Regions from separate parts of the Brevundimonas sp. 374 genome, predicted to be linked through region 2. Evidence: riboswitches for the same ligand, from Rfam matches in the RefSeq annotation. Region 2 holds a riboswitch; the other holds the start of a gene.
What was found. Region 2 has a riboswitch for cobalamin ahead of BLR19_RS00040 (DUF1852 domain-containing protein). Riboswitches for the same ligand answer to the same signal wherever they lie in the genome.
Positions count from the first base shown of each region.

Region 1: another riboswitch for cobalamin. It lies ahead of BLR19_RS10780 (TonB-dependent receptor plug domain-containing protein); the one in region 2 lies ahead of BLR19_RS00040 (DUF1852 domain-containing protein).

Region 1 is NZ_FNKT01000003.1:93,564-109,645, forward strand. It holds gene BLR19_RS10695 (type II and III secretion system protein family protein) at 1-510, opposite strand, end outside; gene cpaB (Flp pilus assembly protein CpaB) at 522-1,439, opposite strand; gene BLR19_RS10705 (A24 family peptidase) at 1,557-2,075, opposite strand; gene BLR19_RS10710 (Flp family type IVb pilin) at 2,181-2,360, opposite strand; gene BLR19_RS10715 (pilus assembly protein N-terminal domain-containing protein) at 2,598-3,002, shown strand; gene BLR19_RS10720 (TadE/TadG family type IV pilus assembly protein) at 3,011-3,550, shown strand; gene BLR19_RS10725 (TadE/TadG family type IV pilus assembly protein) at 3,547-4,095, shown strand; gene BLR19_RS10730 (anthranilate synthase component I family protein) at 4,099-5,406, opposite strand; gene BLR19_RS10735 (tyrosine-protein phosphatase) at 5,403-6,197, opposite strand; gene BLR19_RS10740 (winged helix-turn-helix domain-containing protein) at 6,219-6,521, opposite strand; gene BLR19_RS10745 (hypothetical protein) at 6,524-7,147, opposite strand; gene BLR19_RS10750 (DUF1328 domain-containing protein) at 7,288-7,467, opposite strand; gene BLR19_RS10755 (hypothetical protein) at 7,565-7,975, opposite strand; gene BLR19_RS10760 (ElaB/YgaM/YqjD family protein) at 7,975-8,319, opposite strand; gene BLR19_RS10765 (fumarylacetoacetate hydrolase family protein) at 8,457-9,125, shown strand; gene maiA (maleylacetoacetate isomerase) at 9,122-9,757, shown strand; gene BLR19_RS10775 (aldo/keto reductase) at 9,853-10,773, shown strand; gene BLR19_RS10780 (TonB-dependent receptor plug domain-containing protein) at 10,757-12,580, opposite strand; cobalamin riboswitch at 12,726-12,935, opposite strand; gene mutS (DNA mismatch repair protein MutS) at 12,986-15,667, shown strand; gene lpdA (dihydrolipoyl dehydrogenase) at 15,727-16,082, opposite strand, start outside.
Region 2 is NZ_FNKT01000001.1:3,974-20,055, reverse strand. It holds gene BLR19_RS00075 (glycoside hydrolase family 15 protein) at 1-687, shown strand, start outside; gene BLR19_RS00070 (SDR family oxidoreductase) at 680-1,573, shown strand; gene BLR19_RS00065 (SDR family NAD(P)-dependent oxidoreductase) at 1,633-2,436, opposite strand; gene BLR19_RS00060 (GMC family oxidoreductase) at 2,436-3,980, opposite strand; gene BLR19_RS00055 (alpha/beta hydrolase) at 3,977-5,335, opposite strand; gene BLR19_RS00050 (DEAD/DEAH box helicase) at 5,471-8,776, opposite strand; gene BLR19_RS00045 (hypothetical protein) at 8,961-9,185, opposite strand; cobalamin riboswitch at 9,691-9,899, shown strand; gene BLR19_RS00040 (DUF1852 domain-containing protein) at 10,006-10,992, shown strand; gene BLR19_RS00035 (methionine synthase) at 11,022-12,083, shown strand; gene BLR19_RS00030 (acyl-CoA thioesterase) at 12,080-12,853, shown strand; gene BLR19_RS00025 (hypothetical protein) at 12,855-13,193, shown strand; gene BLR19_RS00020 (MFS transporter) at 13,734-14,978, opposite strand; gene BLR19_RS00015 (glycoside hydrolase family 9 protein) at 15,186-16,082, shown strand, end outside.

The DNA of each region.
Region 1 (16,082 bases), on a different contig from region 2:
GTTGATCACCTTTTCAGGCGCTGAGACGAAGGCGGCGGCGACGCGCGCGGCCTGGGCCGCCTGAGCGGGATTATCTGCAACGCCCGTCAGGATGACGCTGTCATTGACGGCTTCCGCGTGGATTTGCCCACCGGGAGCGATGCGGCTCAACGTGTCCTGAAGCGCGCTGGTGCCGGCGTCCACCCGAACCCGCAAGCTCAGTATGGTGCGACCCGCCGCATCCAGAAACACGGCGTCAGTTTCTCCCGGCGCGATGCCGATGACGGTGATGCGCCGCGGCGAGTGCAGCATGGCCTCGGCCACCTGCGGATTGGAGACGATAACGTCGCGGGCGTCGGCCGGCAGATCCACCGCGAACGAGGTGCCGCGCGGCAGGTTGATCAGGCGCTGCGCCGCACCCGTCGATACGGCGGCGCGGGTTTGGGCGACGCCGGCAGGCGCGGCGGCCAGGGTGGTGAGCAGGGCGCAGGCTGCGGCGGCGGCGGCCTTGCGCATCGTGGGTCGGCGCATCGGTTGAGTCCTCATGGCACGGCCACCACTTCGGGCGCGCCGCCGCGATAGATGCGCACGGCCTGGGGTTGGGACACGGCTGCCGATGGGCGGCGCGTGGCGCCGGATGGTCCGGCGGTGTCGGCATAGGATCGCAGCGACAGCGACAGTTCGCCCTCCGACTTGGCCTGGGCCAGCAGAACCGAGTCTTGCGGTCGGACTTCCAGGGTCGCGGTGGCGCCCACCACGGCCTGGGCGTCGTCGCCGACGCGGGTCGCCTGGTCGATGGCCAGGACCTTGATGTTCTGGAGCACGACGCCCGAGGCGAACTTGGACTTGGTCGCGCCCTCGACGGCGCCGTCGCGATTGGTTTCGGCGGTCAGCACCACATCGACGCGGTCGCCCGGCAGGATGAACCCGCCGGCGGCGGATTCCACCGTCACGGCGATGGCCATGGCCCGCATGCCCGGCTCCAGATAGGCGGCCAGATAGCCACTGTCGCCGGCGCGCACGATCTTGCGCGACACGATCGGCTCTCCGGCCAGAATGGGTTCGCGGACCACCGAGCCGATATAGTCGGATTTGGCGCCGGTCGTGGCCAGTTCCGTCGCCGCCTTGGCGACGCGGTTCACGGCGTCCGTCGCCTTCGCCGTTGCGCTTTCCGCAGCGGGCTTGGCGGGAACCGGGGTGGAGCCGTCAGTGATGAAGACGGGATTGACCTCATCGACGGGCCAATCTTTCCATTCGAGGTCGGCCTCCACCAGACGCTTGCCCGGTTCCAGATCCTTGGCGGCGACCAACACCTTGGCCATCGGGCGGACTTCAACGGGAGCGGCGGCGGCCGGTGTCGTGGGTTCGTTCGACGACGACCCCATGGCCCGGACCACGAGGGCCAGGCCAATGGCCGAGACGGCGGCGATGCAGATGACGACGATGCGGGCGGGCTTCATCCAGGATGTCTCCAGCAGGCGCAATGTTTCGGATTCATCCCCCGACGCCTACCGTTAACGATCATGGGCCTTGCGGGTTAACGCTTCCTAAGCGCCGCGAACGCCGGTCAACGGGTGTCAGCGACCCGAGGCGAAGGTCAGCAGCAGCCCGCTCTCGGGCAGGGCCAGCAGGGCGCCGATGGCGATGGCGACGCCGTAAGGAATATCGCCCTTGGGCTGCATCAGATTGATGACCCAGCCTTGCGACACCGACGGGGCGACCATCGGAAAATATTGACGCGCGGTCATCAGCAGCAGGCAGAAGGCCCCGCCCGCGATGCCGGTGTAGATCAAAAAGGGCGCGACGCCGCTCATCCCCATCCATAAACAGCTGGCGGCCAGCAGCTTGGCGTCGCCGCCACCGATCCAGCCGGCGGCGAACATGCCCATGCCGACCAGCAAGGCCGCGAACCCGATGCCGACATGGATGGCGACATCCATCGGCGCGGCACCGATAAGAAAGGCGATGGGGAAAAAGGCGCCGATCAGGGCCAACGAGATCCAGTTCGGGATCTTCATGGTGATCAGGTCGTGCAGACCGCCGACGATGACCAGGGCCGGAAAGACGCCGAGCAGGGTGAGCAGCAGAATATCCATGACCGGCATGTTGTGCGACAGGACTTAATGTTGGGTTTCGACCACAGAAAAGGGCCGGAGCTTTTCAGCCCCGGCCCCATTCTCAGGACTTTGAACGTTTGGCGATTAGCCGGCGTTCGCGGTGTCGAGCTCAGTGCTGACCTTCGTGAAGGTGTCTTTCAGGCTGCCGCTCATGGTGCCAAGCACGGTGATCAGGGCGACGGCGATCAGAGCAGCGATCAGGCCGTATTCGATGGCGGTGGCGCCCGATTCGTCTTTGGCGAAGCGCGAGATGAACTTGGTCATGGGTAGTTCCTTTTTCAAATGGTCTAGCGAGCAACTTGGCGGGGGGAGCCGGTAGCCCGCTTGACCCCCAAACGCAGGATCAAAATGCACGAGGCCCGTTAAATCTGAGTCACGAGGTTTGGTTACGCGCAGATTTACCAAAGAAAATTCTCATATCCCTGCTTCAGCCTTTGTTGAGGATCACGGCTGCATCATGCGCGCGTCCGCGTTCACACGCGCCACTATCAAGAGCCGCCGATGTCTCGCATCTCGTCCCTACTGCTCGCCGCCGCCCTGTTCGCCGTCCCCGTCGTCGCCAGCGCCCAGGACGGCGCGCTGAATGTTGAGATCGATCGCTCGGCGCGCGTTCAGCTTCGCGGCGCCGCCGCTTCCATCATCGTCGGCAACCCCCAGATCGCAGATGTCTCGCTGGTCGACGCCAACACCATGTTCATCGTCGGCAAGGGCTATGGCGTCACTGAAGTCGTCGCTGTCGACGGCGTAGGCCGCACCCTGTTCCAGCGTGAGATCGTCGTGACAGGCGGCTCTACCGGTTCGGTTCGGGTCTGGCGGGGCGCTCAGGCGACGGAGATGGCCTGCGGCGCCTCGTGCACGCCCAGCGTCCGGTCCCCCTCGGCATCTGCTGCGCCCACAGCCCCCTGACTTCAACCATGCGCGCTCGGAGATCATTGAAGCCGCGTTTCAGCCCCTTCAGGCGGAAGCGAGACGGGTCGGCTGCGGTCGAGTTCGCCATGGTCGCCATCCCCTTCTTCCTGATGATCTTTTCGATCCTGGAGTTAGGCGTCGTATTTGTTCTGGATTCAGTACTTGAAACGGCGGCCATGGATAGCGGCCGTCTCATTCGCACCGGCCAGGCTCACGCGCAGGGTTTCGACAAGACCAAGTTCAAAGCCCAAGTCTGCTCGAAGATGGTCGTATTCAAATCCGACTGCGACAGTCGAATGACCGTGGATGTGAGAGTTATTCCCAAGTTCAGCGCGCCGGCTGTCCAGGATCCAATTACCAATAACGCCATGGATGACAAAAAGACCATCTACAACGGCGGCAAGGCTGGTGATCTGATTTTGGTCCGTATCTGGTATGCACATCCTCTCGCTACGCCTCTTTTAAGCCAGGCGGTATCTCGGATCGGAACAGGCAAAGTCTTGCTTACGGCGACGACCGCTTTTCGCAATGAACCGTGGCAATGACGCGCTTCAGCATCCCCTCATTCGTTCGATCATACGGACGCGACACTCGCGGCATCGCCGCAGTTGAATTCGCATTTCTCGCGCCAATCCTGATCTTGTTCTATTTCAGCATGGTGGAGTTCTGTCAGGGCTATATGGCGCTGAAACGAACTGGCCACGTCGCCGCGATGGTGGCGGACCTGGTGTCCCAGAGCGACAGCACAAGCAAAACTGACCTGACAGATGTGTTCGCAATCGGCGACCTGATCATGGCGCCGTTTGCTTCGTCTTCATTGACCCAACGCGTCAGCAGCGTCACGCGCGTGAACGCGACGACCTACAAGGTGGACTGGAGCGTTGGAAAAGGCATCTCGTCGAAACTGACGGTCGCGCAGGCCAAGGTCCCTTCAGACATGCTCGCCAACGGCGAGTCAGTTATCGTTGCCGAAGCCTTTTATGATTACAAATCACCATTCGACCGGGTCGCGCCCTATGTGACCAAGTTCAGCCGCATGGCCTATCTGCGACCGCGCACCGTTGAAATGATCCCTTGCAGCGGTTGCTGATCCTTACATCCCGACCAACGCCTGTCGCATCGCTGAAATCTTGACGTCCGTTTCCGCCTCTTCGGCGGCCGGATCGCTGTCCGCGACGATGCCGGCGCCGGCGAGGGTGCGATAGTTCCAGACGCCGTCTTTCCGTTCGAAACCGGCGGTTCGGATCAAGACCGACGCGGTCAGGGCGCCGTCGTCGCCGATCAGGAACAACGATCCGCACCAGGGTCCGCGCGGCGGCTCGTGCGCGGCGATCACTTTCATCGCCTGATGCTTGGGCGCGCCGGTGATCGAGCCGGGCGGAAAGGTCGCCTCCAGCAACTCGGCCGGACCCACCCCTGTCTTGGCCGCCCCCGTCACGGTCGAGACCAGATGATGCACCGTCGGATGGTGTTCAACCTCGAAAAGAGCCTCAACCTTGACCGACCCGGGCTGCGACACGCGGGCTAGGTCGTTCCGCATGAGGTCCACGATCATCAGGTTCTCGGCGCGATCCTTGGCGCTGAAGCTCAGCTCGTCCGCCATGGCCGCATCCTCTCGAGGCTCGTCAGCGCGCGGTCGGGTGCCCTTGATCGGACGCGCCTCGATGCGGCGGCTGGCGGGATCGAAGGCGAGGAACAGTTCGGGGGAGTTCGACACCAGCGCCCGATCCCCGACCCGCCAATAGGCCCCGAACGGTGACGCCCGCTCCTTTTGCAGCCGCAGGAAGACCTCGAATGGATCGCGGCCAGGCTTCAGCGCGCCGGACCAGGCCCGGGCGATATTGGCCTGGAACAGCTCCCCCGCCCCGATGCGCTGCACCACATCCGCGACCGCGTCGCGGTAGGCGCTCGCCGGCGCCTCGGCCTCGAACCGGTCGGCCGGCGCGGAGGGCGTCACGACCGGCGCGGCCGTCGCCAGCCAGGTCAGAGCCCGCTCGGCCGCCGCTGTCGCCTGCTCCGCCGTCGCGCCTCTTCCCGTGGCGCACACTGAGCGCTCAAGATGATCGAAACTCAGCATGGCGGGATAACGGGCCAGCATCAGGTCGGGCCAGACCGTCTCGCGCGGTCCGGTGGCCGGCCGGGCGCCTGCGTCATAGGCGGCCAGACCGACGACCCCGGCGGCGAACACCGGATCACGCAGCGCCTCGAAGGGCGCGGCGTCATCCACCGGGCCGACCTGCACAACGTCCGGCGCCTGGGCGACGTGGGACCAGCGACCGCCCGGCCCGCCGTCCGAGAGCAGGGCTAACGCGCCGTCGCCGCCGCCCAGACCCGCCGCCACCGCGACCGGATCGACCCAGGGCGCGTCGCGCGTGACGGTGTGGCTGAAAACCTCGCTCACGCGGTCAGTCGCTGCACGATCCGATCACGCCGCGCCGCATCGACGCCCAGCGCCTCCTTCAGATAGGCGTCCACCGATCCGTGCCGCGCCTCGACCTCGGCGAAGGCGGCTTCCAGATAAGCGGCCTCGACCCCCAAGAAGGCGACGATCGCGTCGTCCGACGCGACCCGACCCGTCATCTTGTGCAGCTGTCTGGCGATACCGGGCGCCCGACCCGCCAGGTCGACGGCGGTGTTGGTCAGCAGATAGTCCTCGACCATGTCGTCGCGCGACACGCCCAGCAGGTGGTGAGTCAGGGCGGCGAGAAAACCCGTCCGGTCCTTGCCGGCCGCGCAATGGATCACCACCGCCCGATTTCGAGAAGTTTCGGCCTGATCCGCCAAGGCCTGGAAATAGCGGCCGAACACGTCCTGATGCGAGGCGTCGAACGGCAGGCTGCGATAGGTCTGGGTCATGAAGCGCCGCCCGGAGTCCGGCGTCAGGTCGGCGGTCTTCAGAAAGGTTATGTGCGGCGCCTCCGCCCCGTCGTCCACGCCGCCTTCGATGATCTGCCCGCTGAAGCCTTCAGGCCGACGCGACGGCTGGTCGCGGCGCTCGCTGGGTCGGCGCAGATCGACCACGGCCCCGATGGCCAGCGCCTTAAGCCGCTCAAGATCCGCCTCGCTGGCGCGGGCGTGGTGGGCGGAGCGCAGCAGACGGCCGGGCTTTACGCGCCGCCCGGTCGCTGTGGCGTAGTCACCGTAGTCGCGAAAGTTGTCGATGGCCTCGAAGGCGTGAAGGCGGTCGGTCATGACCGCGCTTCTAGCCTATGTTCACCGCTCTGGCAGCAGGCCCGCCATCGCATCCAGATAGGCGACGAAGGCGTCGCGTCCCTGATCGGTCAGACTGGCCTCCGTCAGCGGCTTGCGACCGTTGAAACTCTTGGAGACGGCGACGAACCCCGCCTCTTCCAGCTTTCGCAGATGGACCGAAAGATTGCCGTCCGTCGTCTGCAACCGGGTCTTCAGTGTGGTGAAGTCGGCCGATCCGGCCCCGGACAGAAAAGCCATGATCCCCAGCCGGATGCGCCCGTGAATGACGTCGTCGATCCGGCTGATGTCGAAGTCGTCGGCCATGCTCAGACCACCTCCGACGGTTCCTGACGCATCAGGATGATCCCCGGGATCAGCGCGATGGCGACGAGGACAATCGTGAAGACCAGATAGAGCATGGGGCTGTCGATGAACCAAGCCACGGCAACCGCGCCGGCATAGGCCGCAAGGGCCGTGAATGACATCCAGCGCGTTTTGGTCATCGCTGCGCCAATCATCCAGGCCGAGCCATAGGCAACCAGCACCGTCGTCGGCATCACGGCCATCCACGACCAGTTTCCGGTCTTTACGGACAGGGCAACCAGCGCCAGCCAGGTTACGAAGATTCCGTAGCCTACGCCGGACCAAGCTGCTCCCACTGCCTTGTTTCCCGCTGAGTTGATGCCGGGCTTTCCCTTCATACGCCCGATCAAGAGACTCAGGGCGACTGCGAAGACGACGCCTGCGCCGATCCACAACCACAACTGAGCCCACGGATTCACTTGAACGGCGCCCGATTGAATCGCCCACTGCCCGAGACTAGCGCCACCGAAAACCACGGCCGCGGCGATAAGGATCGGCCCGGCCAGAAGCGGCGCATGCCGCCCCTCGTGCGCCAGGCTGCGCATATAGGCGATGTCGTCCTGAATGGCTTGGGTCTCGCGGGTCATGATGCTCTCCTCCTCGAACCGTTGAGACAGCATCGTTCATTTGCTTTGTGTTGTAAAGTTCTTTCTTATAGATCCGCGCTGTGCATGAAAAAGGGGCGAAGCCTTCGGCTCCGCCCCTCGTTCGACTTGGTGTCTTCGGCCTAAAGTCGCGGTGCGCCGCGTCCACGCAGTCCGCCGGCCACCAGAGCGATGACGAACAGGATAATGGCCACGACGGCGACGAACTTGGCGATCTCGAACGAGAAGTTCGCAATGCCGCCGAAGCCGAGAACGGCCGCGACAAGGGCCACGACGAGGAAGATAATTGCCCAGCGCATCATGGGTTTAGCTCTCCTGAGTTGATGTTGCCGTCGGCGACCCGGGAGCCGTTCGTCGGTCTGTATCATCAACGCCAGGGTCGCCTGGCCGTTCCATCGCCTATCGACGGCGACGACGCGAATAGCCACCCTGATCCATCTTGCGATCCGCGACCATGCTGGCGACGATCGCCGCCAAGGCCGGGTTGCGCAACAGCAGGAAGGCCGCGCCCAGACCGCCCACGGCGCCGACGATCGGACGCTCGCGAACGATGTGAATCACCTTGCCCAAAAGGCCCTCAGGCTCATCTTCCTCTTCGGCGTCGTCGTGCTTGTCGCCCTTCAGGAAGACCAGCGCCACGATCAGGGCGACCAAGGCGAACAGACCAAACGTCACGGCCGCCGCGCCGAGCGGCGTCAGCGTCAGGCTGAGCGCATAGAAGATGGCCACGCCCAGGAAGACGACGGCCAGGAACGCACTGGCGGCGACGACAGCCGTCGCCACCAGTTTTTTGACGATGCCCTTGAACATCAGCGACGGCGGCCGGCCAGCAGCATGCCGAGGATGACGCCGACGCCGAGCGCCACGGCGGTCGATTGCAGCGGACGCTCCTGCACGCGCTCGACGACATAGCGTTGCGCCTCATCGAAGCGTTCGGCCGCGTCGTCATAATATTCGCGACCCTTCACGCGGGCCTCGTCGTAATAGCTGCGGGCCTGCTCGCGGACTTCGTCGCTCTTGGCGCGCAGCTTGGCTTCGGCCTCGGCGGCCTTGTCGCGCAGGCGTTGGGTCTCTTCGCGGGCGCCGGTCTTCAGATCCTCCTTGAGGGTCTTCAGGTCGGCCTTGATATCTTCTCGAGCCTTGGTGGTGGCCATGGTGCGCGCTCCGTTGAAAGCTTGGCGGTAGAATAGAGAACCCCGTGTTGCAACGCCACATGCGCAACGAGGTTCCTTTAGGTGGGTCGGGCGTGCGCCTCTCGCCACGGGCTTTTCGCCGCACTAGAACGGTCGTTATGACCCAATGGCTGTTTGCGCCCCGCCCCGCCCCGTCCTTGCCGATCGTCGGATCGGACCAGCGCTTCCCCGTTCGCCGCATCCTGTGCGTGGGCCAGAACTATGCCGCCCATGCGCGCGAAATGGGGTCGGACCCTGATAAGCAGACGCCCTTCTTCTTCACCAAGCCGGGCGACGCCATCGTCTCGGACGGCGCAAACCCATCCTATCCGTCGGCCACCGCGAACCTGCACTACGAAGCCGAACTGGTCGCCGCGATCGGGCCGGGTGAGAACGGCGTCGTCGCCATCGTCGGCTGGGCCGTCGGCTGCGACCTGACCCGCCGCGATCTTCAGGCCGAGGCCAAGAAGGCCGGTCGCCCCTGGGACGCCGCCAAGGGGTTCGATCAGTCCGCGCCCTGCGGCCCCATCACCTTGGGCGACCTGCCCTCGCCCGACGGCGCCATCCGTCTGAGCGTCAATGGCGAAACCAAACAGGACAGCGTCCTGAACGACATGATTCTGAACCCCGACCGGATCATCGCGGCCGCCGCCGCCCTGTGGTCGCTGCAACCCGGCGACCTGATCTTCACCGGCACCCCGTCCGGCGTCGGTCCGGTCAAGCCGGGCGACCGCGTGGTCGTGACCATCGACGGTCTGGAGACGCTTAGCTTCGAGGTGCAGTCGTGATCCTGCACGGCTACTGGCGCTCGGGCGCCAGCTACCGCGTTCGCATCGCTCTGAATCTCAAGGGGATCGGCTACGACAACGCCGCTCACGACCTGCGCAAGGGCGAACAGAAGAGGCCCGACTATGTGGCGCTGAACCCGCAGGGCATGGTCCCCGCCCTCCAGGACGGCGATATGGTCCTGACCCAGAGCCCGGCCATTCTGGAATGGCTGGAGGAAACCCACCCCGACCCGGCCCTGCTGCCGAAGGGGGCGAACGACCGGGCGACCGTGCGCGCCATGGCCGCGCTGATCGGCTGCGACATTCACCCGCTGAACAATCTGCGCGTGTTGAAGGCCATCCGGTCTGAGTTCAACGCCGATCAGGCCGCCGTGGACGCTTGGGCGGCCCGGTGGATCGCGCCGGGCTTCGACGCGCTGGAGGCTCTGATCGCCCGCCACGGCGCCGGCTGGAGCTTCGGCGACGCCCCGACCCTGGTCGATTGTTATTTGATTCCGCAGATGTATTCGGCGCGGCGCTTCAACATGGACCTATCGCCCTGGCCGCGTCTGCTGGCGGTCGAACAGACCGCCTTGGCTCACCCCGCCTTCGCCTCGGCCCACCCGGACTTGCAGCCTGATGCCGACGCCTGATTTTCGCCTCAGTGCGTATATCAGCGGTGGATAAGTAGGGTTCGCTTAAGGTCTCGCTCAGCGTCCCTTAAGCATTGGCGATCATAGTGTCGGGCGTGTCGTATTCCCCCGCCACACCTTCGGCGTCGTCGCCCATCCATCGCCTGGCCCTCGCCGTGGTGACCGAGCCCGAGCGCGCGCCCGGCGCCTTCATGAGCGCGCCTTCCGGCGCCCGCGAAGAAGCCATGCGTTTTCTGCTGCAAACCGGAGCCGACGCCGGGGTCAAGCTGATCGCCACCCGGCCCGAGGGCGACGGCGAACGCCTGCTGGGTCAGGCCTGGCCCTTCCCCTCGCCTTTCCAGGTTACGGTCCGCACCGTTGCGCTCAGCGAAGGTCTGGACCGGGTCGAGGCCCGCGCTCGTCGTTCGCTGGAGCGGATGGGCCTGCCGCGCGGCGATGTTCTGCTGATTTCCAACGCCGCCGATCTGGCCGGCGCCGAGGGCCGCGCCCTGTGGGATCGCGCCCGCAGCCTGAAGGATCGCGGCCTGTTCCGCCGCATCGGCTTCTGCGCCACGATCGAGGACGGCCCCGCGCTTCTCGCGCGCCGTCTGGAAGCCGATGTGGTCCAGGTGCCCTGCAGCCTATTGGACCAGCGCGCGGCCCAGGACGGCGTGCTCGAGGCCATCGCCGACACGGGCGCCTCGGTCCATCTGTCTTCGGTCTTCGCCGGCGGCCTGCTGTTCGCGGGCGGCGACGATCTTCCGGCCGAACTGGCCAGTCATGCCCAGGCGCTGTCTCGCACCCGCCGGCGTCTGGCCGAGCAGCGTTGCGATCCGATGCAGGCGGCTTTGGGTTACGCCCTGGCCCTGCCCGGCGTCGACAAGGTCGTGGCCAGCGTCGCCTCCGCCGCCGAACTGCGCGCCATCCTGGCCGCCGCCCACGCTCCCTGTCCCAATCTGGAGTGGGCGGCTCTGGCGCTAGAGGCGCCGGCGGCCTTCACCGCCGACGCCCGCGCCCGGATCAGTAGCGCAGCCTGATCCCGACGTAGCCGGATCGTCCCGGCTCGCCGTATCCGAACACCTGTTGATAGTGTTCGTCGCCCAGGTTCTCGATCCGCGCCGTCAGGGTGACCTGGTCGGTCAGTTCATAGACCGCGTTCAGATTGGCGGTGACGAAGCCGTCGCGCGCCACGGTCGAGAAGCCGCCCGAGTCGTCCTGATCGCCTTCCGCCCGCACTGTCAGCGCGCCGGACAGACGATCGCCCGTCCAGCCCAGGGTCGCTGAACCGGCGTGTTCCGGCACGCGAAGCAGGCGCGCGCCCGTTGTGCGGTCCGTCGCGTCGGTCCAGGCATAGGCCAGCGTCAGGTCGAAACCGCCGCCCAGCAGGGCGCGGCCTTCCAGTTCGAACCCGTCCGACCGCGTCTTGGCGACGTTGATATAGCGACCGGCCGAATAGGTGATCTGGTCCTCGACGTTCAGGCGATAAAGGGTCGCCCGCCCGTCGAACCGACCGTCGGCCGAGGCCCAGCCCAAGGCGATCTCGACGCTGTCGGCCGTTTCCGGCTTCAGCTCGGGATAGGGCCGCGGCGCAAAGCAGAAGTCGCAGACCGCCTGGCTGACCGTCGGCGACTTGAAGCCCGTGCCGTAGGCGCCCGACAGGATGAAGCCGCCGGCTAAGTCGTACGCTGCCGACACCCGCCCCGTCGTCTTGGAACCGAAATCGTCGGTGTCGTCATACCGCAGTCCGCCGGTCAGGTTCAGCGCGCCGACATCGTATTGGGCCACGCCGAACACCGAGGTGATCGACAGGTCGCGCGACAGTCCCGACGACAGGGCCGCCGAGGCCTCGTTCCGCTCCACGCCGAACGCATAGTCGATGTCCTGCGCCTGGCCGTTCGCCTGCCAGCGATAAGCCTGACGGTCGCCGGTGAAGGTCGAGCCGAAGCCGCCGCTGACCGAGCTGCGATCCAGATCCGACGCCGAGACGCTGAACTGATGGGTCAGGCCGAACGCCTTGGCCGTCACCCGGCCAAAGCCCGACCATTGCTCGCTCTCCTGGGTGTCGGCGGTGTCGGCCAGCGCATAGTTCGGCGCCGGGAAGCCGTCGATATCGGCCTTTGATTTGTTCCAGCGCACCGATCCATCGACCTTGACTGCATCGGACAGGACGTAGCGACCCTTGGCGCCGAGCGTCGTGCTGCGGAAGCCGTCGGCCTCGGTGTTGCCGTCCGCCTCGTCGGCCGCCGAAATCCCGTCGGTGTCGAACCGTGAAGCATAGGCGCTGAAGGCGTAGGTCTCGTTGGCGACCCCGGCCGACACGCGGCCGCGCACGGTGTCGAAGCTGCCGGCCTCGGCCTCGGCGCGCAGGCCGTCGATCTCTTGCGTCGTGAAGGAAATCACCCCGCCGATGGCGTCGGATCCCCACAGCGACGACTGCGGGCCGCTCAGCACTTCGATCCGCGCAATATCGGCCAGTTCGAAGCTGGAGAAGTCATAGGCGCCGTTCGGCTCGGCCGCATCGTTGACCGGCGCGCCGTCGACCAGGACCAGGGTCTTGCCGGGCGTCGCGCCGCGCATGCGGACCTGGGCTACGCCGCCGAAAGCGCCCGAGCGCGTCACCGACAGACCCGGCACATCGGCCAGGATGTCGGCGGCGAAGATGGCGCCGCGCTGCTCGATGGTCTTGCCGTCGATGACGCGGGCGCCGGGCGTGTCGGCGACGATGGCCGGGATGCGGGTGGCGGTGACGATCACCTCGTCCAGCTGGGTGGCGTCCTCGGCAAAGGCAGGCGCGGCGAAGGCGGCCGCAATCGCCGCCGTCGAAAGAAGAATGGAACGCTTCATTGAGCGATACCCCCGTGTTCGGTCCCGCAAATGCGCGCGAGAGACCGTCATGAGCGAACCGACCCGCCAGGCCGCTTATGGGTCTGGACGGCGCAAGGTCGGGTCGCTTCCACGGAGAAACCGCGCTGCTGTCTGGTCCCGGACAGGAGCGAGCGACGTCGGCGGCCAGGTCTCCTGGCTTGCGGGTCGTAAACCGCCGTCCTCGCCTTCCCAGTTTCCCAGTGGCGCCGGGATCGAAACCCCGGACGGACGACGCTCTCGCCGCCTACAGTTGCGGGCACAGCCACGGCGTCACACCGTGTTCCCTTAACCGCCTGACGTGGCCTATCGCAGGGCCGACAAGCCTGTGCAAGAGCCGGTCAACGGCCTTGAGCCGCCGGGCGCGATCCGTCACCCTGTGGCCACATGAACGCCCCCGTCTCCCATCCCCCGGAAATCGCCGCCTCGCTGGAAGGCGCGACGCCGTTCATGGCGCAATATCTGACGGCCAAGGCGGGCCAGCCGGACGCCATCCTGTTCTTCCGCATGGGCGATTTCTACGAGCTGTTCTTCAAGGACGCCGAGGTCGCGGCGGCGGCGCTCGGCATCACCCTGACCAAGCGGGGCAAGCATCAGGGCGAGGACATTCCGATGGCCGGCGTGCCGGTCCATGCGATGGAGGGCTACCTCGCCCGGCTGATCCGCATCGGCCACAAGGTCGCCATCTGCGAACAGCTGGAAGACCCCGCCGAGGCCAAGAAGCGGGGCGGCAAGGCGGTGGTGCATCGCGGCGTGGTCCGGGTCGTGACGCCCGGCACCCTGACCGAAGACAGCCTGCTGGACGCGCGCGGCGCCAATCGTCTGGCGGCGGTCGCGGTGCGTAAAGGTCGGGCGGCCGTCGCCGTGGTCGAACTGTCGTCCGGCGCGGTCGACAGCGTCGCCTGTTCTATCGAAGACCTGGGCGCGGCCCTGGCCGCCTTCCGCCCGTCTGAAGTCCTGGTCACCGACCGTATGTATTCTGACGAGACCACCCGCGACGCCTTGGACGGCTCGGGCGGCGTGGTCCAGGCGCTGGCCGGCGCCATCGCCGAACCCCAGGCCGCGCGCGCCCGCGTCGAACGCCTGTACGGCGTCTCGGCGCTCGACGGCTTCGGCGCTTTCGAGGAGGCCGAGGTCTCGGCGCTGGGTCTGATCGCCGCCTATCTGGAGACGACCCAAGCCGGCAAGGTCCCTGCCCTGGCCCCGCCGCGCCGTCTGGGCGAAAGCGGCTTTCTGGCCATCGACCCTGCGACCCGCGCCAGTCTTGAGATCGATCGCACCCAGCGCGGCGAGCGTGAGGGCAGCCTGCTCGCCTGCATCGACCGCACCGTCACCTCGGGCGGCGCCCGGGCCCTGGCCGAACGCATCGCCCGGCCCCTGCGCGATCCCCTGGCCATCAACGAGCAGCTCGACGCCGTCGAATGGCTCTTGGAGCGCCGTGATCTGCGTCGTGACCTGCGCGACGCGCTGAAGGCTTCCTCCGACATCGCCCGCGCCGTCGGGCGATTGGCGCTGGGTCGGGGCGGCCCGCGCGACCTGGCCGCCGTGCGCACCGGCCTGTCGATCGCGGAGGGCGTCGCCGGTCTGTTCGTGGGTCAGGTCGATCCCCTGACCGGTCAGCCGCGCCGCATCGCCTCGGCGCTGGACCGCTTGACCCTGTCGCCCGACGTCTCGCGGCTGAAGGCCGATCTGATCGACGGCCTGGTGGACGAGCCGTCCCATCTGGCGCGCGACGGCGGCTATGTGCGCCCCGACTATCGCCCCGAACTGGACGCCGCCCGCACCCTGCGCGACGACAGCCGCCGCGTCGTTGCCGATCTGGAGACCCGCGCCGTCGCCGAGTCCGGCGTGCCGTTCAAGATCAAGCACAACGCCGTGCTGGGCTATTTCCTCGAAACCAGCGCCAAGGCCGCCGAAGCCTTACTCCGCGCCGGGCCCGACAGCCCCTTCATCCATCGCCAGACCCTGGCTGCCCAAGTCCGTTTCACCACCGTCGAACTGTCGGAGCTGGACGCCAAGATCAGTCAGGCCGGCCACCGGGCGCTCGCCATCGAGGGCGAAACCTTCGAGGGCTGGCGACGTGAGGCCGCCCGCCTGGCCCAGCCGCTGCAGGCCGTCGCCGAGGCGCTCGCCGAACTGGACGCCCACGCCGCCCTGTCCGAATGGGCCCAGGAAGTCGGCGCGACCCGCCCGATCGTGGACGACACCCTGACCTTCTGCGTCGAGGCCGGTCGCCACCCCGTCGTGGAGGCTGCGGTCAAGGCGGGCGGCGATCCCTACACACCCAACAACGCCCGGCTTGACGGGTCGGGCCAGGACGGATCGCGCCTGGCCATCGTCACCGGCCCGAACATGGCGGGTAAATCGACCTTCCTGCGCCAGAATGCGCTTCTGGTGATCCTGGCCCAGGCCGGCGCCTTCGTGCCTGCCCGCTCGATGCGGCTGGGCGTGGTGGACCGGCTGTTCAGCCGCGTCGGCGCCGGCGATGACCTGGCGCGCGGCCGCTCCACCTTCATGATGGAGATGGTCGAGACCGCCGCCATCCTGACCCAGGCCACGCCGCACAGCTTCGTCGTTCTGGATGAGATCGGGCGCGGCACCGCCACCTATGATGGTCTGGCCATCGCCTGGGCCACGGCCGAGGCCCTGCACGAGACCAATCGCGCCCGCACCCTGTTCGCCACCCACTATCACGAGCTGGCTCAGTTGGAGACGCGGCTGGACCACGTCTGCAACCTGTCCATGGTCGCGCGCGAGTGGAACGGCGAACTGGTCTTCCTGCACGAGGCGGCGCCCGGCGCGGCCGACCGCTCCTATGGCGTCCAGGTCGCCAAACTAGCCGGCGTCCCCGCCTCCGTCGTCGCCCGCGCCCGCTCGGTGCTGGACCGGCTGGAAGGCGAAAAGGCCGCCGCCGCCCGACTGGACGACCTGCCCCTGTTCGCCGTCGCCGAGCCGGAACCGATGCGCGGCCCCTCGCCCGTGGAACTGGCCCTGCGTGACGTCGACCCCGACGACCTGACCCCGCGCGAGGCGCTGGAGGCGCTCTATCGGCTGAAGGGTCTGGCCTGATGTAACGAAGGCCCGGACGTCGCCGTCCGGGCCCTGGTTGAGTCTCGATCCGTTTCGGATCAGGCCTGCATCATCCAGCCTTCGACATCCATGGCCGCCTGACGGACGGCTTCCGAACGGGTCGGGTGGGCGTGGCAGGTGCGGGCGATGTCTTCCGACGCGCCGCCGAAGCTCATGGTGATGGCGGCCTCGTGGATCATCTCGCCGGCCTGCGGGCCCATGATGTGGACGCCCAGCACCTTGTCGGTCGCGGCGTCGGCCAGCACCTTCACGAAACCGTCGGTCTCGTGATTGATCTTGGCGCGGCTGTTGGCGGTGAAGGGGAATTTGCCCTTCTTGTACTGAACGCCGGCCGCCTTCAGCTGGTCCTCAGTCTGACCGACCCAGGCCACTTCGGGGAAGGTGTAGACGACGC
Region 2 (16,082 bases):
GCCCAGCAGTTGTCGGAACTGGCGGACCAGTGCGCCGACGCCTGGAGACAGCCGGACGCGGGCATGTGGGAGCTGGAGGATCAGCAGCACTACACTATGTCCAAGATCAGCTGCTGGCAGGCCTTGGCCCGTGCGGTCGAGCTGGCGGACGCGGGACAACTGCCGACGACTTGCCGGGATCGCTGGCGGCGGGAGCGCGACCGGATTTTTGACTGGGTCGAGACGCATTGCTGGTCCGAAAGCCTTCAGGCCTTCGTCATGTATCCAGGCAGCGACAAGCTGGACGCCGCCCTGGCCCTGGCCGTGCGGTTCCGGTTCGATGGCGAGGATCGACTGCGCGCAACCCTTGAGGCGCTAGATCGCCATCTCGGCGCTGGCGTCTTTCACTATCGCTATACCGGCATGCAGGGCGAGGAAGGCTGTTTCATCGCCTGCTCCTTCTGGATCGCCGAAGCCTGGGCGACGCTCGGCGAACCGGACAAGGCGCGCGCCCGCATTGACAGCCTGCGCGAGGCTCTCAGCGGCCGCTGGGGCATGCTGACCGAGATGATCGACCCGGACACCGGCGCCTACCTCGGCAACATGCCGCAGGGGCTCAGCCACCTCGCGCATCTGACCGCCCTGACCGCAGTCGGCAAGGCGCAGACCACTTCCCCCCAGCCCGAAACGGAGACGTTCCATGACTGATCGCCTGACCCTTCAGGATCCGCGCGAGCAATATCCAAAGCCGCCCTTCCCGCGCCAACCGCAGCCTGTGCCCGGCGAAGCGCGCGAGATGGACCCCAAACCCGATCATGGCGAGGACAGCTATCAGGGTTCCGGCAAGCTGAAAGGACGCAAGGCCCTGATCACCGGCGCAGACAGCGGCATCGGCCGGGCGGCCGCCATCGCCTATGCTCGGGAAGGCGCCGATGTGGCCCTCTCCTATCTGCCGTCCGAGCGCAAGGACGCCGCCGAAGTCATCGCCCTGATCGAGGCTGAGGGCCGCAAGGCCATCGACCTTCCAGGCGACATCACCGATGAAAACTGGTGCCGGCAGATGGTTGAACAGGCCGTGTCGGAGCTGGGCGGACTGGACATCCTGGTCATTAACGCCGGCCGCCAACAGTATCGCGAGGACATCTCTCAGGTGACGTCGGAAGACTTCGACAAGACCTTGAAAACCAACCTCTATGCCATGCACTGGATCGCCCAGGCGGCCGTCCCGCATCTGCCGGCTGGCGCCTCGGTCATCACCACCGCCTCGATCCAGGCCTATGAGCCTTCCGCCATCCTGCTAGACTACGCCACCACCAAGGCCGGGATCGTCGCCTATACGAAGGCCCTGTCCAAGCAGCTGATCGAAAAGGGCATACGCGCCAATGTCGTGGCGCCCGGCCCCTTCTGGACGCCGCTGCAGTCGTCTGGCGGACAGCCGCAGGAAGCCGTGATGAAGTTCGGCGAGCAGGTGCCGCTGGGTCGTCCGGGACAGCCCGTCGAGATCGCCCCGGTCTATGTGCTGCTGGCCTCTCAAGAAGGCAGCTACATCACGGGCGAAGTCTTCGGCGTCACCGGCGGCATGGGCGTCGCCTGACAAGACAAAACCGGCGGCGGGATCATCCCGCCGCCGGTCTCTCTCGTTCTGCCGGGCGACTAGCCGGCGATGGTGGCAACGGAGCCGGAATCCACCCGGATGCCCGCGCCGTTGATGAAGCTGGCGCGATCCGAACACAGGAAGGCGACGGCCGCTGCGACCTCCTCCGGCTTGCCCCTGCGATCCAACGTCATGCCGGGCCGCTCTTCCTTCAGGAAGCTCTTGATCGCCTCCTCGAAGGTTTCGCCGCGTTCCTCGGCACGCTTCTTCATCATGGCGTCGGTCATCGGGGTGGCAATGAAGGCGGGCGAGACCGTGTTCACCAGCACATTGTCGCAGCCGTAGGCCTTGGACAGACCCTTCGCCAGGCTGAGAATGCCGGCCTTGGAGGCGCAATAGGCCAGTTCATCGACGTAGGGCTGCACCGCATCTTCCGAAGCGAACAGGACGATGCGGCCCCAGCCCGAACGCCGCATGGCCGGAATGGCCTGGCGGCACATCCGCACCGCGCCCATCAGATTGATGTCGAGCGTCTCCAGCCAACCGGCGTCATCGACATCCAGGAAATCGCCGGTCGCGCCGGTCACGCCCGCTGCGTTCACATAGATATCCGGATCGCCCATGCGGTCTCGGACCTCCGCCCACAGGCGTTCGACATCGTCGGCCTTGGTCACGTCGCCGGTCACGCCGATGCATTCGCCCAAGGCGGAAAGCTCCTGGACGGCTTCATCCAGCGTGCCGTCAGGCTTGTCGGTCAAGGCGACCCTTACGCCGGATTCCAACAGCAACCGCGCCGTCTCCTTGCCCATGCCGGAATCGGCGCCGGAAATGAGGGCGATCCGCCCCTTGATCCCGAGGTCCATCACAAATCTCCTGTTCGTTGACGTTCGAGGAAGCGATCGGCCGTGCGCAGGGCGACGGCCATGAGGGTCAAGGCCGGGTTGGCCGAAAGCGCGCTGGGGAAGACGGAGTTGTCGCAAACGTACAGATTGTCGATCTCGACGCTGCACCCGTCGGCGTCGACGACCGCCCCGTCCGCCTTGTCTCCCATCCGGCAGCCGCCGATGGTATGCGCCGACCGGGCTACCGCGAAGATGTCCTCGGCGCCGGCGGCGGTCCAAATATCCGCCATGACGCGCCGGGCATGGGCGTCCAGACGCCGCTCGTTCTCGCCATAGCTGAAGTCGATCCGCGCCTTGCGCAGCCCGACGGCGTCGACCTCATCGGACAGGGTCAGGCGGTTGTCGTCGTTCGGCAGACACTCTCCATTGATGCCGATCCCGGCGAGCCGGCGATAGTTACGCAGCGTATCGACCAGCGGCGCGCCCCATAGGCCCGCGCCGCGCGCGAACCCGCCCGCCAGGGTGACCGGCATGACGCCAAGGCTTTGGATCAGATAGCCGCCGGCGAAGTTCGCGTCCGACGGACGCACCATTTCTTCGCTGATCAGGGAAGACGGATAGCCGCGGTTCATTGACATATCGGCGTCGAACCGCCCCCAGACCTGGGTCGCCACGTGGGTCATGAAGTTGCGGCCGACCTCGCCGCCGGCGTTGCCTAGTTCCCAGTTCAGCAGCAGGCGCGGCGTCTCGACACCGCCCGCACAAAGGAACAGCGTTCGACATTTCAGCCGTTGATCCTGCCCGTCGCGACGATAGATCACGCACTTGATCCGTCCACCGGCGTCACGCTCGACGCCTATCGCCCGCGCGTTGGCGATAATCTTGGCGCCACTGGCTGCGGCCATCGGCAGAAAGCTGTTGTCCGCGCCGCCCTTGGCGCCGGTTCTGCATCCCTGATGGCAGGCGCCGCAGTTGACGCAGGCCATGCGGTGGGGCGTCGCCCCCGCCTCGCGATCGCGGGACAGCACGGCTGCCGGCGCATCCGTAACGGTCAGCCCGACGGCCGTCGCACCACGGGCCATCGCATCCGCCGGGGCGTTGCGCGGGACAGGCGGATAGGCGAACTGTCGCCCGCCCCACGGATAGTCGGCCGGGCCTGAGACCCCGATCACCGTCTCTACGGTCTCGACATAGGATTTCAGTTCGTCCCAGCCGAACGGCCAGTCCCGCCCGCGACCCGTCTCCGAGGCCAGCGTCAGATCACGGGGATCGGGTCGTGGGCAAAAGGCGCCCCAGTGCAGGAGCGAGCCGCCGACGCCCTGGCCGGAGTTGTTGGCCCCAAGGGCGGTTGGGTCGCGCCCTCCGCTCAGGCGCTCCTCCATCCAATAGAGATCGGCCGTCGTTTCGTCGGGCGTATGCTCCGCCGGATCGAAAGCCCGCCCTGCCTCCAACACCGTGACCGAAAGCCCGGCCTTCGCCAGCCTGGCCGCGATCGGAGCACCGCCGGCCCCGCTGCCGATGATGACGACATCGGTTTCGCCGGCCGTCCTTGCAGGCGCGCTCAACCCACGCCCTCCATCGGCAGACGCCAAGGTTCGGTGTGGTCCGCCGCCGTCTGATCGTAGCCCTGAAACCGGCCTTCGCCGCCCGTGGCGAAGCCGTCGTAACCGATCTGGGCCCAGGTGGCCGGCAGCGACATCCACAGGCGCGCGGCCTCGGACACGACGTCCTCGAACCACAGCCTCATGGCGTCCGCCGAAAGCCGGCCCGGCTCGGGCCATTCGCCCTGTGAAATGGTGCGCAGGATGTCTTCCTGGCGATCGGGGGCCAGGGTTGCGAACTCCGGCGCCATGGCGGCGATCTCATCCAGCCCGCGTCGCCAGGCCTCGGCGTCCGAGGGAAGATCGGCGAACCGCCACCCGTCGCCCTGTCCGCTGGCGAGCCCCACATCCAGACGCCGCGTCAGATCATCCGGATCGCCTGCATCAGACAGAATGCGCGCGATCATCGCCGACAGCACGGCGCGCTGGGACGGGTTCAGGACGCCGCCCTCGGCTGGCGCCGGACCGAAATGACGATCCAGCATTGCGCGTCGTGTGCGATCCGACACGTGATCGGACGCCATCAGACGCACGAAGGCTGGAGGCAGCGCGGATGAACCGACTTTCTCGACGAACTCCAGAACCAGGCCCGTAAGACGCTCCGGCTGTTCCTGAGGGATCAGGTGCGCCGCATCCGGCACGACCACCACGTCAGACGCGCGATAGTGGGGGGCGTTGACACGCCGCTGCGCCGCGTCGTCCAAATCGCCATCCTCTGCGCCGGCGATGATGAGGGCAGGGAAAGGCAGGACGCCGACTTGATCGGACCAGTCCTCGCGCGATCCTTCGGCCAACCATCCCCGCCAGGCTTGGGGGCTGGTTCGGGTGAAATCGGCCAGCGCGTGATCGAAGGCGGCTTGCGGCAGACCGGCGGCAATATTGGCGTCGATGAACTGGCGTCCCCGATCCTCGATCCTGGTCGGATCGTCGAACCAGGTCAGCATATCCGCGCGCCTGTTCTCGTCCATCGGCTCCTGCGAGGGTGGCGATCCGGCGACCAGCACCACGCCCAGCAACCCGCTCAGGCCCGCCGCCCCGTCACGCGCCCGCGCGGCGATCAAGGTCGCAAACTTGCCGCCCATGCTATGGCCGACAAGGATCCAGCGCGGGAGATGGAGATCGATCAGGCGGCGGCTCACGTCCTCGAGCACGGCTTGGACATCGCCATAGCCTTCCCCCGCCCTGTCCCCGAACCCTGTAAGATCGATTGCGACAGTCAGTACCTCATCGGAAAGCCGGTCGATCACCGCGTCCCAATCGTGGCGGCTCGAGCCCAGAGAATGAAGGAAGACGACAGTGAGGCGGGTGTCTGTGGGCATGCAGGGGCTTTTTAGAAAGCGGAGACGCGAGGCTCCGCCGTGATCGGTCGGCGGTCGTCGATCAGCGCGCCAGCGGCGCAATTGCTCCCAACAAAACAGAACCCGGCCGCCGAAACCGCTGAAACTCGCCCCGCCTCAGGCCGCCGCCAACTCGGTCAGAAGCTTTTCAATGAAGGCTGTGTCGTGCGGTTGGTCGTTGGCGGCGTCGACGATCATGCGATCCTCGGACCAGCGTCGATCATCACGCAACGGAAAGGACGCTTCCATGCCGGGCCGACGCGCCGCCGCGATCCGCAACGCCGTCGCCTTCGGTCCCGACACGATTTCCGTGACGCCGGCATCACGGGCGAGCACCGCAAGGCGACGGCCGGTGAACAGGTCCTCTGCGGGGTCTGGCAAAGAGCCGAACCGATCTTCGGCTTCGTCTCGCAAGGCGTCGACATCTTCCGCCGTCGTGGCGCGCGCCAACCGGGCGTACAGATTGATGCGCACGGTTTCGTCGGGGATGTAGTCCGCCGGCAGATGCCCTGTCGCGCCGACGTTCAGACTGGGAGAAGCTTGGTCTGGATCGGGATCGCCTTTGGCAGCCGCGAGCGCCCGAGCCAGGACGGCTTGATACAGGGCCGAGCCGATCAGCCTGACATGTCCGGCCTGTTCCTCGCCCACCAGATCGCCGCCGCCGCGCAGGTCCAGATCGCGCCCGCTGATCGCGAAGCCCGCCCCCAGTCGGTCCAGAGCCTCCAATGTCTGAAGCCGGGCCTCCGTCGCCGCCGCCATGGGCGCTTCAGGATCGGAAAGCAGATAGGTGAAGCCCTGTCGCCGCCCCCGGCCGACACGCCCGCGCAGCTGATGCAACTGCGCCAAGCCAAACCGGTCCGGCCGCCAGATCAACATCGTATTGGCGCGCGGCACATCCAGGCCGGTCTCGATGATATTCGTGGCCAGAAGCACGTCCCCCTCGCCGTCGGAGAAGCGGCTCATGACCTCGTCGATCGCGGACGGGGACATGTCGCCGTGCGCCAAGACCACCGACAGCTCGGGCGTCAGGGTCTTCAAGCGTTCCGCCAAGGGTTCCATATCCTCGATCCGCGGCACGACCACGAAACTCTGGCCGCCTCGCGCCTTCTCGCGCATCAGCGACAGGCGAACCGCCCCGGCGTCGAACGGGGTCATGAAGGTTCGGATGGGCCGGCGTCGGGCGGGCGGACTGGCGATCAGGCTGACGTCCTGAATGCCGACCATGGCGCTCTGCAAGGTTCTTGGAATCGGCGTGGCCGACATCGACAACAGATGCGGCGCCTTCTCTGCCAAGGCAGATTTCATCTGCGCGCCGAAGCGGTGTTCCTCATCGATGATGACAAGCCCAAGACTGGAAAACGCTAACCCTTTCGACGCCAGCGCCTGCGTACCCACCACGACGCGCATGGAGCCGTCCGCCAGCCCTGCCTTGACCGCCCGCGCCTCCGCGCTGTCTGCGGCGCGCGACAGGTGGCCGATTTGAATGTCAGTATCCTTGAACCGTCTCTTGAAGACCTCGAAATGCTGGCGCGCCAGGACGGTGGTCGGGGCGACGACGATGACCTGTTTGCCGGCAAGGGCCACGGCCGCCGCGGCGCGCAGCGCGACCTCGGTCTTTCCGAAACCGACATCGCCGCAGACGAGCCGGTTCATGGGCTTGCCGGATCCCAGGTCCGACAGGACCGCCTCGATGGCGCGCGCCTGATCGGTCGTTTCGGGGAAGGCGAAGCCGGCGGCGAACCGAGCTAGCGGCTGACGCGGCGCGGTGATCGGCTCGGTCCTCAGCGCTGCACGCGCTTCGGCCCGGGCGGACAGGGCCGCTGCGGCCTCGTCGATCTGCGCGCTGACCTTGGCGCGTCGCTTTAGCCATCCCTGGGTATTCAGCCGATCTAGCGACACCGCGTCCGGCTCCGAGCCATAACGCCAGATTTTGCCGAACTCCTCGATCGGCGCGAGGATGGTGCCTCCGCCGTGATATTCGATGCGCAGAACGTCGCGCTCGACACCATCGGCAGCGACCCGCTCCAACGCCTTCAGGACGCCCAGACCGTGGTCTTCATGGATGACCACATCGTCCAACCGCAGTTCGGTCTCTCCGAACGCATCGTTCGTGTCGCCGGATCCTCGCGCGATCCGGCCGCCGAAAATGTCCGAGGGCGTCAGGACGACTAGACCGGCGGCCGACTGTCGGAAGCCTGTGTCCAGATCGGCGGTTACGACGGCGATCTGCCCGGGCTGCAGTGGTGCGATCGCGCTCCAGCTCTCGAGCGCCACGGGCGTATCGATATCGTGGCGACGCAGCAGGCGTAGGATGATCCTGTGCTCATGAGGCAATCCTGTCAGAACGATGCGGTCGCCCGCCTCGCGCCGCTCGGCAATGAATTGTTTAAGGGCCCGCCCCGGCGACTTCTCCAATGCGAAGGCCGGCGTCGGCGCCCAACCCTTGACGCTCAGGGGTTTGGCGCCTTTCAACGCCTGCCGAACGTCCTTTTCCGTCAAATAGAGGCTGTCGGGTTTCGCAGGACGCGCGCCCTCACTGAACCGCAGGCGCGTGTCATAGGCTTCGGCCACATGCGCGCGAATGCGTTCGAACCGATCCTGAACGCCCACGTCGGTCAGGATCATCGGCTTGTCCAGGAAATCAAACAGGGTTGTTGAGGTCTCAGCATCGACCGACGGCCCCGTGTCCTGATGATCGGCCTCATCATCCTCGGGCGACCGGTCGCTCCACTCAGCCGCCGGGGTCAGACAGATCGTCTCGATCTCGGCGCCCCGGCGCTGTGACACGGGATCGAAGGCGTGAATCTCGATGATCCGGTCCGCCTGGTCCAGGGCGATGCGATAAGGCGTTGCGGACGCCGGCGGGAAGACGTCGACCACCGCGCCGAGCAGAGCGTACTCGCCAGGTTCGTCGACCCGCTCATCCGCCGCATAGCCCGTATCGGTCAGAAACGATTCCAGGACTTCGCGATCCAGCGCCTCGCCCGCCGCGAGCGACAAGCGGGCCTTGATCCGCTCGCGCGACGGCGTCCGCTGCACGATCGCATCGGGCGAGGTGACCAAGAACACAGGCCTTGCGCTGGCTTCGTTCAGGGCGGCCAGGACCGCCATACGCCGCCCCATGCTTTCTCGCGAAGGCGCGGCGCGGTCGTAAGGCAGGCAGTCCCAGGGCGGCAAGACCAGCACCTCGGCGTCCTTCACCATCGGCGAGAGGGCCGCCGCAATCTCATCGGCGCGGCGTTCGCTGGTGGCTATGAAAACCACCGCCTGCGATCGCCTTGCCTTCATCTCAGCAAGTCCAGCCGCCACAGCCGCGGCCGGCATTTTCCAACGCTTGCCGTCGTCCTGCTCGGGCGCTGGCCCTCCCACGAGGACCTGTTGGCCCGTGGCGGAAAGATCGGTGTCGGCAAGTGACGATTTCATCTTGGCTCAACCCCAAGGCCGGCCGGGGGTTGCGCCCGCTTTCGTACCCCCAGTCGTTTCAGCCGCCAGCGCGACGGAACCGCCCTAAAAGGAAGTTGCAGGATCTTTCCGTGCGGCGGCTATTTCGGCCGTCGGCGTATCGCACGCATAGCCTAAGCCACAACGAAACGATGGAATGCTGTCATCATTCGCGCGTCTCGGACAAACTGGCGAACCAATCCGCGTAGGGGGTGTTGCGCACCATGCGCCGATTGAGATCCGGTGAGCCGTCGCTCCACCAAACCGGCCCCCGCTCGCCCAGCCCCACCTTGGCCTTGTCCACGCTCCGCCGCGATGCGGCCAGAGCATCTGGATCCTCAGCCGCCAGGGCCGTCCGCACCGCCCGGCGCGCCGACATCAGATGATGCACCAGTTCGTCCCTCGCCGCAGCCGACAACGCTGGATTGGCGCATCGCCAAAGCCGGCCTCGTACCACGAAATAGCGGCCGTCTGGAGTCGTAGGGTATCGAAAGGGCTGCTTCATCGTCGGGACAACGCGCAGCGCGCCCGATGGGCGCCGCCCAGAGGGTTCAAGCCCCTGAGTGATTGGGCTAGCGCAATCTGCGGACTTGACAGAACCTCTTCGAATTAAGGTGCCTCATTTCCACCAAACCTCGAGGATTCGTTATCGTTATCAGCGCATAAGCTAGCACCTCGAGCGCTTCGCCCGTGCCTTCGCGCAGCCTCAGTATTGTCGGACGACGAACTTCCCGGCGGCGTCTGTGGCAGACCGGGATCCAAAGAGATGCTGTTCAATCTTTGATGGGCTCGTGGAGCCATGACCCCGGAAAGCTGAACAGCAGGAGCGATGATAGAAGCCGCCAGAAGCCATAAGGATATCCTTATGCGTTTCTTGACTTCGGCGTCGGGTGCGCGTCTCATGAATAGGTCGAGGTTCTGCGCGTCGCCTTCGGGCGATGCGGAGCTAAGAGGGAAGCCGGTGCGATGCCGGCGCTGCCCCCGCAACTGTGAGCGGCGAGCCGAAGGTCCATTTCGTGTCACTGACGTCTTCGGACGTTGGGAAGGCCGGACCCGAAGCCGTGACCCGTGAGCCAGGAGACCTGCCCCGACAGATAACGTCCTCCGGCGGGGTGTCCGGTCAGGTCGCATGAACGCCGCGACGGGACGACTGCGCGCGAGCGGTCGCGCGTCCCTGTCCGCTGTCTCGCCACAGCATCAACGGCAGAGACATGGCGAGCACCGACTTCACATTCAGGATCACGCGGACCGCGCTCGACGAAGACTATCGTCCCGCCGAGACGACGCGGATCACCACCAATTTCGCCAACCTGGCGCGAGGAGACAGCCGCCGGGACAATCTGCGCAATACCCTGCGGATGATCGACAACCGCTTCAACTCGCTGGCGCACCACAAGAATCCGAGGGGCGATCGCTATGCGCTGGAGCTTCAGATCGTCTCGGTCGAGATGAGCCTTTGCTCGGAGCGCGACGACGCCTTTCCGCTGATCGAAATCCTGCAGACGACGATCATAGACAAGGAGACGAACCGGCGGATCGATGGCATCGTGGGCAACAACTTCTCTTCCTATGTCCGTGACTACGACTTCAGCGTAGTCCTGCCCGAACACCTGAAGGCGCATCCGAACGGCGGCGTGCCGGACGACTTCGGCGATCTGCACGGAAAGCTGTTCCGGCACTTTCTGACGTCGCGCGCCTATCGCGACAACTTCGCCAAGCCGCCGGTCATCTGCCTCAGCGTCTCCAGCAACAAGACCTATCACCGCACGGGCTTCGACCATCCTGTGTTGGGCCTGGAATACGACAACGACGCCTTTTCGCCGACCGATCGGTATTTCGCGAAGATGGGGATGAAGGTCCGCTACTTCATGCCACCGGGCAGCGTCGCGCCGTTCGCCCTGTACCATGTCGGCGACCTGACCGGCGACTACACCGGCCTCGAACTGGCCAGCACCATCGCCACGATGGAGACCTTCCAGAAGATCTATCGGCCCGAGATTTACAACGCCAACTCCCCGGCGACCGAGCTGTATCAGCCCAGCCTGAAGGCGCAGGACTATTCGCTGACCCGCATCGTCTACGACCGCGACGAGCGTAGTCGGCTGGCCGTCGAGCAGGGCCGTTTCGTCGAGGAGCGGTTCATCAAGCCGCACCGCGCCCGCCTCGACCAATGGTCGGCCGCCTTCGCCGCCGCCTGATCAGTTTCCAGATTTCAGAGTCTCCCCTCATGAAAACCCTTCTCCCGACCTCGACCGCCGGCAGCCTGCCCAAACCCGTCTGGCTGGCCGAGCCCGAGACGCTCTGGTCGCCTTGGAAGCTGCAGGGCGATGACCTGATCGAGGCCAAACAGGACGCCCTGCGCCTGTCGCTCGACGATCAACGCCGGGCCGGCATCGACATCGTCAGCGACGGCGAACAGACCCGCCAGCATTTCGTCACGACTTTCATCGAACACCTCGACGGCGTCGATTTCGAGAACCGCAAGACCATGCGAATCCGCAATCGCTATGACGCCAGCGTCCCGGTGGTCGTGGGCGCCGTCAGCCGTCCGAAATCGGTCTTCGTCGATGACGCCAAGTTCCTGCGAGCCCAGACCGACCAGCCGATCAAATGGGCCCTGCCCGGGCCGATGACGATGATCGACACCCTGTATGACGACCATTACGGCAGCCGCGAAAAACTGGCCTGGGAGTTTGCCAAAATTCTCAATGAGGAGGCTTGCGAACTGGAGGCCGCCGGCGTCGACATCGTCCAGTTCGACGAGCCCGCCTTCAACGTCTTCTTCGACGAGGTGAACGACTGGGGCGTGGCGACCCTGGAGAAGGCGGCCGAGGGGCTGAAGTGCGAGACGGCGGTCCACATCTGCTACGGCTACGGCATCAAGGCCAACACCGACTGGAAGAAGACCCTCGGCTCGGAATGGCGGCAGTACGAGGAGGCCTTCCCCAAGCTTCGGACCTCCAGCATCGACATCATCTCGCTCGAAGCCCAGAACGCGCGCGTCCCGATGGATCTGATCGAACTGATCCGGGGCAAGAAGGTGATGGTCGGCGCCATCGACGTCGCGACCGACACGATCGAAACGCCCGAAGAGGTGGCGGACACCCTGCGCAGGGCGCTACAGTTCGTGGACGCCGACAAACTCTATCCGGCCACCAACTGCGGTATGGCGCCCCTGTCGCGCCGCGTCGCCAACGGCAAGCTGCGCGCCTTGAGCGCCGGCGCCGAGATCGTGCGCGAGGAACTGTCCCGCGACCTCTACTACGGCGCGGAAAGGTGCGAGCCGTGAGGGTGCGCCTGATCGACATGGTGTTCCCCGGCGACGCCAACCACCATGGCACCCTGTTCGGCGGGGTTGGTCTGGCCCACTTGGACAAGGTCGCCTTTCTGGCCGCCAGCCGTCACGCGCGACGGTCCGTGGTCACGGCCGGATGCGAGCGGATCGACTTCGCCGCCCCTGCCCGGATCGGCGAGATGGTCGAGGCGGTCGGCCGCGTTGTTCGGATCGGGCGCTCGTCCTTGGGCGTCGAAGTCGAACTGCACGCCGAAAGCCTGCTGAGCGGCGAGCGCCGCCTGTGCACGCGCGGAGCCTTCAACATGGTCGCACTGAGGCCGGCGGACGATCATCAACCGTTGGCGCCGCTCGATCAGGCAGACGAAACGGACGACGGCTGGCTGAGGACCGCAGAGATGGTCTTTCCCGGCACGACCAACCACTACGGCACCCTTTTTGGCGGCGACGCGCTCAAGCTCATGGGTAAAGCCGCCTTCGTCACAGCGACCCGCCATGCGCGCGAAGTCATGGTCATGGCAGCGACCAACCGTATCGACTTCAAGGCCCCGATCGACGGCGGCGACATGGTCGAACTGGTCTCGCGCGTGAAGATGGTTGGGCGAAGCGCCCTCTCGGTCGAGGTGCAACTCTGGGCAGAACGCCTCCTGACAGGAGAACGGCGACGCTCGACCACGGCCGAGTTCGTAATGGTGGCCGTCGATGACGCGGGCAAGCCGAAGACAATCAAAGCCAGGCGGAGTTTAGAGGAGGTTGAGATGCTGTAGAATGACGCAGCTGTATCCCTCTGCCGCAAGCGCTGACGGCCAACGCGTCGGACGTTTTCACGAAGCTTTAGAGGACAACGACGACGAAGATATCCGCGCGGAGATCCGCCAGCGGGTCAGCCGCATGGATACCTACCTGTTGGACGGCCTGGGCAAGTTCGACCTGCAGGTGCATGGCAGGTTGGGCGTGTTGCTAGGTCTGAGTGAAGCCCGGACAGCAAAAAGCCCCGCCATTTCGGGCGGGGCTTCTGGGTGCCTCACAAGGTGTGAGGTTGATCTGGGTGCGGGAGCATGCACTGGCCTTGGTAGTATATTTGGCATGATTGCTGTCCCCGCCTAACCGAAGGCCTCGAAATCCGTCATTTCGCTCCGTCGCGAATGCGCTAGAAGCGGACGTTGGCACCCACGCGCAAAGCGGACATCCTATCCGTTCGGGGGCCGATGTTGTTTCCCGTGCCCTAGTGGTATCGGCGAGCTGTCCAAATGGGTTCCACCCACTCTGTGATCAAGCTTCTGAAGGAGCGGTTCTCACGATCAGGCGGAACGCTAAGCTTCGATGTCTTGATCCGTGATCTCTCCATACTTCTTCAGGACGAGTCCCTCTTGAGGATAGTCAGATCCTTCTGGATTCAATCTCCCCCTGAGAGTCAAACACGGCTGCGGCGATCAGACGTGGATGTCGATGATCGACCGGATCTCTATCCGTCTGCGATCCTTTAGACATCTGATGACCTGCCCCACCCTTCGTAGCTGCCGCGCCGAAGCTCAGGCAGCATCGGTGGCGGCCACCACCTGAGATTTTATGTGTAGGGGCAAAGTGTGTCCTGCCTTGGTCAGCCTGACAGCACGCTTCAGCCCGTGCAGGTTAATCCGACAACGCTCATGTCCGGGCTGACCGAAATAGACTCATGACGACCGCAGCAGCAGCGAAACACGCTGCCGCAGCGACGTAGAGGCCTCGAATATCGAAGCCCACCTGTTCCAAAATGAGGGCGGCGATTGGGGCCATCGCCTGAGGTAAGGCGACCGCCAGATTGTTGAGGCCCATATCCCGACCACGATTGTCTTGTGTGGGAAGGGCATCCGCCATCAAGCCCATTTCCACGGATCCATAGGCCCCCTGCCCCACTCCATAGAGCGCGAAGGCGAGGATCACGACTGTCCATGATGGCGTGATCGCCAAGGCGAGAGCCCCGATGCTAAGGGCCACCGCTCCTATGAAAGCAATAGGTTGACGGCGCGTGATTCGCGCCCCGAACAGCGCCATTGTGATAGTAATGATTACGACGCTCGCGAACGCTACGCCCGTCAGCACGGCATGTGACCGTTCTGGACTACGCCCTGGCCATCCAACGGCATCGGTGACGAAATACAGCAGGTAAGTGCTGACGAGAGCATAACCGGTCGCAATCAGGAGACGAGCAGTCCAGACCGTCGCGAAATTGCGGGATTCGAACGGGGCAAGCAGATGTCCGGTCCTGCCAGAGTAGGCTGACGGCGCCCTGCCTTGTCGTTCCGAAGACGGCTCATCGAAAACTATGAGGAAGAAAGCGGCCGCACCGATAAGAATACCCGCCAGAAGCGCTAATCTGCCGGGTTCGTGCTGCGGACCAAGCGCCATCAGACTGGAGCCCAAAGCCACAGCGAGCGGATACGACAGTCCCAGCATCGCCGAGACCGTACTTCTCAGCAAAATCGGCACGCGATCCGCAAACACGGCTGAGAGCGGAGCCATGAGCACGTTGAACGCAAGTTGAAATCCGACCAAGGCCCATACGAATTCGCCCGGCGTCGACGACCGCCATATGCCAACGTAGCTTAAAACCGTCAGCACTGCTCCGAGCGCAATCCAGGGTCGGCGACGCCCAAACCGCGAACGTGTCCGGTCGCTGATCGCGCCCATGGCGATATTCGCCACGGCGGCCGTGATCGCGCCCCAGACCATGGCACGGCTAAGGATTTCCGTTTTACCCCGGGCGTCAAGAGCGGCGGCGTGGAGCGGAGCGACGATTTGGAACAGAGGCGCTAGACCGATGAAGGCGGCAAGGAACAGCACCAGATACGCCGCCAACACCAGAGACGTGCGGCGGGCTTGAGAACGGTTGGAAACTTCACCCTCCTCCATCGAGCGGCCCCCGCCTCTATGGCACGTGGCCCGACGCGCTTGCTAGCGCGATCGTGGCGTCATCCGGTGTGAGTAGCTGCAACAGAATGCGATCAGCAAATCACTTGTGACAACGCTGTCAGCTGCTAGGGTTTTCGCGAGGATCGTGCGGCACGTCGGCGTATCGGCGTCGCTCATGAAAGAACACAGGCCTTGAGGGAGGTTGGGATGAGAAAGAGATCGAGCGCGAGCGTCGCGGCTGTGGCCTTGGCGGCCGCCTTCGGTGCGGCACAGGCGGAGACGGAGACCAGCGCCGTCCGGATGAGCCAGGTCGGGTTCGAAACCCAGGGGCCGAAGACGGCAACGGTCGAGGATCGCGCCACCCGCCCCCTGCCTTGGCGCGTGGTGGACCGGGCGGGCGCTAACGTGGCCCAAGGCACGTCCAAGGTCTTTGGCCAAGACGCCGCCTCGGGCCAAGCCGTGCATACGGTCGATTTTCAGTCGCTGCAGACCAACGGCGAAGGCTATCGCCTGATCGTGGGATCGCACGAAAGCCGCCCCTTCTCGATCCAGCCACATCCTCACGCCCGGCTGAAGTACGACGCCCTGGCCTATTTCTATCAGAACCGGGCCGGCGTGCCGATCCTGGCGGTTCACGTCGCGCGGCCGGATCTGGCGCGTGCAGCCGGGCACCCGCACGAGGTCGCGGCCTGCTTCTCGGGCGCGGACACGGCCGGCGTCGTCTGGCCCGGGTGCGACTATACTCTGGATGTCACCGGCGGCTGGTATGACGCCGGCGACCACGGCAAATACGTCGTCAACGGCGGCATCTCGGTCTGGATGCTGCTGAATGCCTATGAGCGCGCCATGGCCAAGGGCGGGCCCGGCGCGAGCGCCTTTGCGGACGGCAAGGTCGATAGTCCCGAGGCCGGAAACGGCGTCAACGACCTGCTGGACGAGGCGCGTTACGAGATCGAGTTCCTGTTGAAGATGCAGATCGCCGACGGCGTGAAGCTGAAGGTCCCGGTCGGCGCTCAGGCGGCGGGTCAGCCGCTGACCCTGACCGAGATCGACGCCGGCGGCATGGTCCACCACAAGGTGCATGATGCACAGTGGACGGGCCTG